2 regions of the Bacillus sp. 1A genome follow, and region 1 is predicted to be linked to the other one. Evidence: a T-box and tRNA genes for the amino acid it is inferred to sense, from the RefSeq annotation. Region 1 holds a T-box; the other holds one or more tRNA genes.

Region 1 (3,431 bases):
AATCAATTGTACAGAAGTTATGAATTGCATGATACACAGCAGCGAAGTCGTATGTTTCATATGCTTCTTTTACTTTTGTAATTAAGTCATTTAATTTCACTAACATGTAACGATCTACTTCACGAAGTTCAGCTACAGCTACTGTATTTTCACTTGGCTTAAAGTCATCTAAGTTTCCTAATAAGAAACGGAATGTGTTACGGATTTTACGATACACTTCTGCTACTTGTTTTAAAATATCATCTGAAATACGTACATCAGATTGATAGTCAACAGAAGATACCCATAAGCGTAAAATATCTCCACCTAATTGATCCATAATTTTCTTCGGTACGACGATGTTTCCAATCGACTTACTCATTTTACGTCCTTCACCATCTAATACGAAACCATGGCTTAGTACGCCTTTATATGGAGCTTTACCTGTTACAGCAACTGCTGTTGATAATGAAGAGTTAAACCAACCACGATACTGGTCAGATCCTTCTAAATATAAATCAGCTGGACGTTGTAAGTCTTCGCGCTCTTCTAATACTGCTTGGTGAGAAGAACCTGAATCGAACCATACATCCATGATGTCTGTTTCTTTACGGAATTCACCATTTGGGCTACCTGTATGTGTAAATCCTTCTGGTAATAGATCTTTCGCTTCACGCTCAAACCATACGTTAGAACCGTGCTCACGGAATAAATCTGCTACATGGTTAATTGTTTCATCTGTAATAATTGGATCACCATTCTCTGCATAGAATACAGGGATTGGCACACCCCATGCACGCTGACGAGAAATACACCAGTCACCACGGTCACGAACCATATTATGAAGACGAGTTTCTCCCCATGCTGGTACCCATTTTGTTTCCGCAACAGCTTCTAATAATTCTTTACGGAACGCTTCAATAGATGCAAACCACTGTGCTGTCGCACGGAAAATAATTGGTTTTTTCGTTCTCCAATCATGCGGGTATGAATGCGTAATGAATGTTAGTTTCAGTAACGCGCCTACTTCTTCTAATTTTTCTGTAATTGGCTTGTTAGCTTTATCATAGAATAAGCCTTCAAATCCAGGTGCTTCATTTGTTAATACACCTTTATCATCAACTGGGCAAAGTACTTCTAATCCATACTTTTTACCAACAACGAAGTCATCTTCCCCGTGTCCTGGTGCTGTATGAACACAACCTGTACCTGCATCTGTTGTTACGTGATCTCCTAGCATAACTAATGAATCACGATCGTAGAATGGATGTTTTGCAACTGTATACTCAAGTTCGCTACCTTTTACCGTTTTCACAACTTCAGCATTTTCCCACTCTAACGTTTTTGCAACTGTCTCAAATAGTTCAGAAGCAATAATATATTTTTCATCATTTACTTTTACAATAGCGTATTCAAGTTCTGGGTGAACAGAAATACCTAAGTTTGCAGGTAATGTCCAAGGTGTTGTTGTCCAGATAATGAATTTCTCATCACCTTCTAATACGTTCTTTCCGTCTTTTACAGGGAATGCTACGTAAATAGATGCTGATTTTTTATCTTGGTATTCAATTTCAGCTTCTGCTAAAGCTGATTCACTCGTTGGAGACCAGTAAACTGGTTTCTGCCCTTTATAGATATAACCTTTTTTCGCCATATCACCGAACACTTTAATTTGTTGCGCTTCATAAGCCGGCTCTAAAGTAATATATGGGTTATCCCAATCTGCACGTACACCTAAACGCTTAAATTGTTCACGTTGACGTTCTACTTGTTCATATGCATACTCTGCACATAACTTACGGAACTCAGCAACTGTCATTTCTTTACGCTTTACACCTTTATTTGTTAAAGCTTGCTCAATTGGTAAACCGTGTGTATCCCAACCCGGTACATATGGTGCGCAGTAACCTGTCATTGACTTATAACGAACAATAAAGTCTTTTAGCACTTTATTTAATGCATGTCCCATATGAATGTCACCATTCGCATATGGAGGTCCATCATGCAGTACAAATAAAGGACGACCTTTCGTATGTTCTTGTACCTTTTCATAAATATTCATTTCAGCCCACTGTTCTTGCATTGCAGGCTCACGTTTTGGTAAATTCCCACGCATTGGGAACTCTGTTTTTGGCATTAGTAATGTATTTTTGTACTCCATGCTCAATTCCTCCTTACATGTATAAAAGAAACACTTAAAAAACGGAATAAAAAAGAGACCTTCTCATCCCAAAAAGGGACGAGAAAGTCTCCCGCGGTACCACCCTAGTAGATCCTATACGTATGTATACAATCCTCTTTATATTCTTAACGCGAATATACGCCTACGCTTACTCTGTTTGTTCAGCGCGGAACTCCAGGGTGATATTCCCATTATCTCCTTATCCTGAGCTTACACCATCCTCAGTTCGCTATATAAGGTATGAAAAAGGTACTTATCCCTATCTTCGTTTTTCTTAATAAATATGTTGTTTAAAATTATATGTAATAATGAGAAAAACGTCAAGCTTACACTGTTTCTTCTTTTTTCAACAGTTCATCTACTTCGTCTTCTAACTCAATTAGTTTATCCCAATCATCGTTGTTTAACATTTCAAGCTGTGTTTCTAATAACATACGGAAACGAGTACGGAATACTTTCGCTTGTTTCTTTAGCTCTTCAATATCAAAGGCAACTTTTCTTGATTTTACTAACGCTTCGTTAATAATACGGTCTGCATTCTTTTCAGCTTCACGTACGATTAATTTTGCTTCTTTTTGCGCATTACGTTTTACTTCTTCCGCTGCTTCTTGTGCAACGATGATAGATTTGTTTAACGTATCTTCAATATTAGAGAAATGATCTAACTTCCCTTCTAATTGCGCAACTTTTTCTTCTAAAGCTTTTTTCTCACGAATGACTAATTCATAATCTTTGATAATTTGATCAAGAAACTCATTTACTTGATCTTCATCATAGCCACGGAATCCGCGACCAAATTCTTTGTTATGAATATCTAATGGTGTTAACGGCACAACGCCACCTCCAAGTAGTTATCTAAATTTCCTATTTCAATTATATCTTTTCTTCGACAAAATAGGAGGATTTCCTTCTAAAAAACCAATCATTTTAGTATACCATACAAAATTCTCCATTTGTCGCGCTTTGTTCTACCTTCTACAGAAAACAATTTACTTCGTCCATATCCTCTCACTGAAAAAACATCTCCTGGATAACATTCATAAGAAGTTTGCTCCACTGTTTTCCAATTAACTTTTACTAAACCATTTTTTATGAAAGGTTGTACTTTTTGTCTGGATATATGTAACATTTCAGCTAACATAACATCTAAACGAAGTGAAGAAACCGTTCCAGATTTCTCTCCCCACGTTTCTTGCATCTGTAGAATTTTTTCTCCTTGCACTGGTGATAAGGAGACTTTCACTTTCCCTATAGATTGTAAGTTCATCTC
Region 2 (3,431 bases), 340 kb from region 1:
CTTCTAAACGTTTAATTTCAGCAACTGTTGCTTCAACATCATGTGTTTTTGTTGTTGTCATACTTTGTATAATTAATTCATTATTACCGCCAATTGTTAAATTACCGACTTTAACTGGACGTGTTTTTGTACGATGAGTCATTTCATTCACGAATAGATCGCTCTCCTTATAAAAGAAGTTTCTTATTTAGTCCCTCATATCAATGAAAGTATACGTGATACAGGGCTATAGAAACCGAAGTGCTCGGTTTCACTTTTACTATTGTATCAGCGCCTTTATGTAATTGACAAGGATTAAGTGATTGCTCATTGATATAACGGGAATTTATAAGACTTTCCAATTTGTATTTTTGTAGCAGATGTACTTTTGTTTAGTTGTTTAAAGTCATCAATTACCTTTTCAATGGAAGGGATTTTTTTCTTATTAATTTGTTCGGTAATAGAAAGAACTGTCTCACCTGTTTTGACTTCAATTGTTTTATAAGTTACATCTGTTTCTTTTTCTGCTTTGTTCTCTTTATTTTGTTTTGTATCTGTATTTTCTTGCTTTATCGTTTGGGCCGCGGTTGTTTTTTTATATGAACTTAACATCGGTAAAGTGCCGATTTTTATATCGTAATAAAATATATAACCAAGAACAAGCACGAATAAGAATATACCTAATCTTTTCATATTCTTCACTCCTTTGCTAGGAATATATGCTTGTCCAAAAAAAAAATGCCTATTTAGGCATTTTTTCGTTTTTATTTTTCTTTCGGTTTTGGAACTTCTTTAATCGTTAAGTAAAGAACAATTAAAACAACTGCGATATAAATAAATGTTGAACCAGGTACAACGATTTTGAATAGATCCATAATCATAAAGAAGATTGTTGGGATTGTGTAGCTGTATGCAGTTAACGTCCATACTTGCTTATAAGATAATTTACGTTGACCACTCATAGCAGAACCTATAAACGCAAGTAAAGTAATTCCTAAGAAAGTAATAAACAATTGGAATAGGTATACTAACACACCGATAACGGCTAGTAAAATTGGATAAATACTATCGAATACAGAAATGAAATCTTGTAAATCTTTCTTCTCAAGAGATGTCCCTAATAAATCATTATAGGAGTATGTTTGTGTTTGACCATTTCCTATAGAAACTACTTTATCTTTTAAAATAAATAAACCAGTTTTGTTTTTATATGTTTCTATATCTGTTGTATTGGGATCAAATACGAAAAGAGCATCTCCTTCTTCCTTTAGAATAGGTTGTTCAATATCTGCTTTTAGTTCACCGTTTTCGATTTTAAAATCAGGTAAATCTTTTTCAATTGCTTGATTTACCATGCTGACACTATCTTGGATAAAGCTGCCGTAAAAGAATGTTCTTGGAATAGTAGTGATTAGACAAAGTAGCATAATATACAAAATGGTTTTTCCGATTTTTTGAAAACGGAATAGCGCCATATCTTTAGGCGAATATACGCTTTTTGCTAATTGGGTAAATATGGACATAGATTCACTTCCTTTATGTATGTATAAAATCATTGTAACGTAGGAATCTAGAGAATCTCAAGATATATTATATTTACATATAGTGGAGATAACTAAATTTCTTTTTATTAATTTTCTTCTTTTATATGAGAAAAATACAATTGACACTTTTCTTTGCCATATGGTAAATTTATCTTACATTTCTTAAAGGATATATCCGATAGGAATTCCTTTATTTGATATGTTGTTACATACATAATTGTGGACCCTTAGCTCAGCTGGTTAGAGCAGACGGCTCATAACCGTCCGGTCGTAGGTTCGAGTCCTACAGGGTCCATATCCATTTCGCATGTTTATTATGTCAGTGGGAAGCTTCCTTGTAGAAGGGAGCTTTTTTTACGGAATATATGAGCATTTTAATTGAAAAGAAGTGGGATTTTTGCTACGTTAATGATAGCAAGACAATGTGATTTATTTGTTTGCACCCTATGGCAATTAGGGTAGAATGAAGTTGTATGTCACTTAAGTGGCAATACATAAACTGGGAGGAATATAACAATGGCAAAACACGAATTACCAAATTTACCTTATGCGTATGATGCTTTAGAGCCTCACTTTGACAAAGAAACAATGAACATCCATCATACAAAACATCATAACACGTACATTACAAACTTAAACGCTGCTTTAGAAGGTCATGCAGAATTAGCTGACAAAAGCGTAGAAGAATTAGTTGCAAACTTAAACGAAGTACCAGAAGCAATCCGTACAGCAGTACGTAACAATGGTGGCGGACATGCTAACCATACATTCTTCTGGACAATCTTATCTCCAAACGGCGGCGGACAACCAGTAGGCGAACTTGCAACTGCAATTGAAGCGAAATTCGGTAGCTTCGATGCATTCAAAGAAGAATTCGCAAAAGCTGGCGCAACTCGTTTCGGTTCTGGTTGGGCTTGGTTAGTAGTAAACAATGGTGAATTAGAAGTAACAAGCACGCCAAACCAAGATTCTCCTCTAACTGAAGGTAAAACTCCAGTTGTAGGTTTAGATGTTTGGGAACATGCTTACTACTTAAATTACCAAAACCGTCGTCCTGACTACATCGGTGCATTCTGGAACGTTGTAGATTGGAACGCTGCTGAAAAACGTTACCAAGAAGCAAAATAATTGTAATAACGATAGAAAAAAGCTAGGAGAATGCTCCTAGCTTTTTTATGCTTTCCTTTTACATAATTGGGCTTGTCTTTGGAAGACTAGAACATGAAGTAAAGGAGAGTTGTGTATGAAGTGGAAACATGTAATTGGTGACGTTGAAGTGAATCGGGATTTAGTGTTATTGCTCCTTATTGGAGGTTTATACACGCTCGCAATTTCTTTATCGAATACGTTTGTTAACATTTATTTATGGAAACAAACACAAAATTATGTGAATCTTGGCTTGTATAATTTGGCCAGCGTTGTATTACAGCCTCTCACATTTCTTATAGGTGGGAAATTAGCGAAGCGTATTGATCGCTCAATCTTGTTACGAATAGGCGTAGGCACGTTAGCTATTTTTTTTATCGTTGTTTTAGTAGCGGGAAAAAGCGCTTCTCACTATATTTTATTAATGGGGGCTCTTTTAGGAGTCGGATATGGTTTTTACTGGCTCGCGTTTAACTTATTAACATTTGAGATTACAGAACCAGAAACAAGAGATTTCTTTAATGGGTTTCTTGGACTTCTTACATCCTTCTCTGGCATGATTGGACCGATAGCAGCTGGATACACAATTTCACGTATGGAGAAATGGAGTGGCTATACGGTCATATTCTTTCTTTCGTTACTGTTATTTGCAATTGCTGTTATTTTAAGCTTTTTTGTATCTAAGAGAGAATGTGAAGGACGGTATGAAATTGTACAAGTATTGAAAGAGCGGCAGATTGATAAAAATTGGGGAAGAATTAC

Evidence for each region. A T-box is a leader RNA that pairs with one kind of tRNA and senses whether it is charged. The one in region 1 lies ahead of ileS2 (isoleucine--tRNA ligase), so its partner is inferred to be a tRNA-Ile.
Region 2: it has a tRNA-Ile gene. The T-box ahead of ileS2 (isoleucine--tRNA ligase) is inferred to sense a tRNA for this amino acid. The anticodon was not compared.

What each region holds. Positions count from the first base shown of each region.
Region 1 covers NZ_JBQYLZ010000001.1:2,641,164-2,644,594, reverse strand. The annotation lists gene ileS2 (isoleucine--tRNA ligase) at 1-2,140, opposite strand, end outside; T-box leader at 2,212-2,436, opposite strand; gene divIVA (septum site-determining protein DivIVA) at 2,488-2,994, opposite strand; gene ACUN0F_RS13540 (YlmH family RNA-binding protein) at 3,084-3,431, opposite strand, start outside.
Region 2 covers NZ_JBQYLZ010000001.1:2,296,864-2,300,294, forward strand. The annotation lists gene ispG (flavodoxin-dependent (E)-4-hydroxy-3-methylbut-2-enyl-diphosphate synthase) at 1-142, opposite strand, end outside; gene yqfZ (protein YqfZ) at 307-672, opposite strand; gene ACUN0F_RS11595 (DUF1189 domain-containing protein) at 744-1,502, opposite strand; tRNA gene ACUN0F_RS11600 (tRNA-Ile) at 1,745-1,818, shown strand; gene sodA (superoxide dismutase [Mn]) at 2,040-2,651, shown strand; gene ACUN0F_RS11610 (MFS transporter) at 2,767-3,431, shown strand, end outside.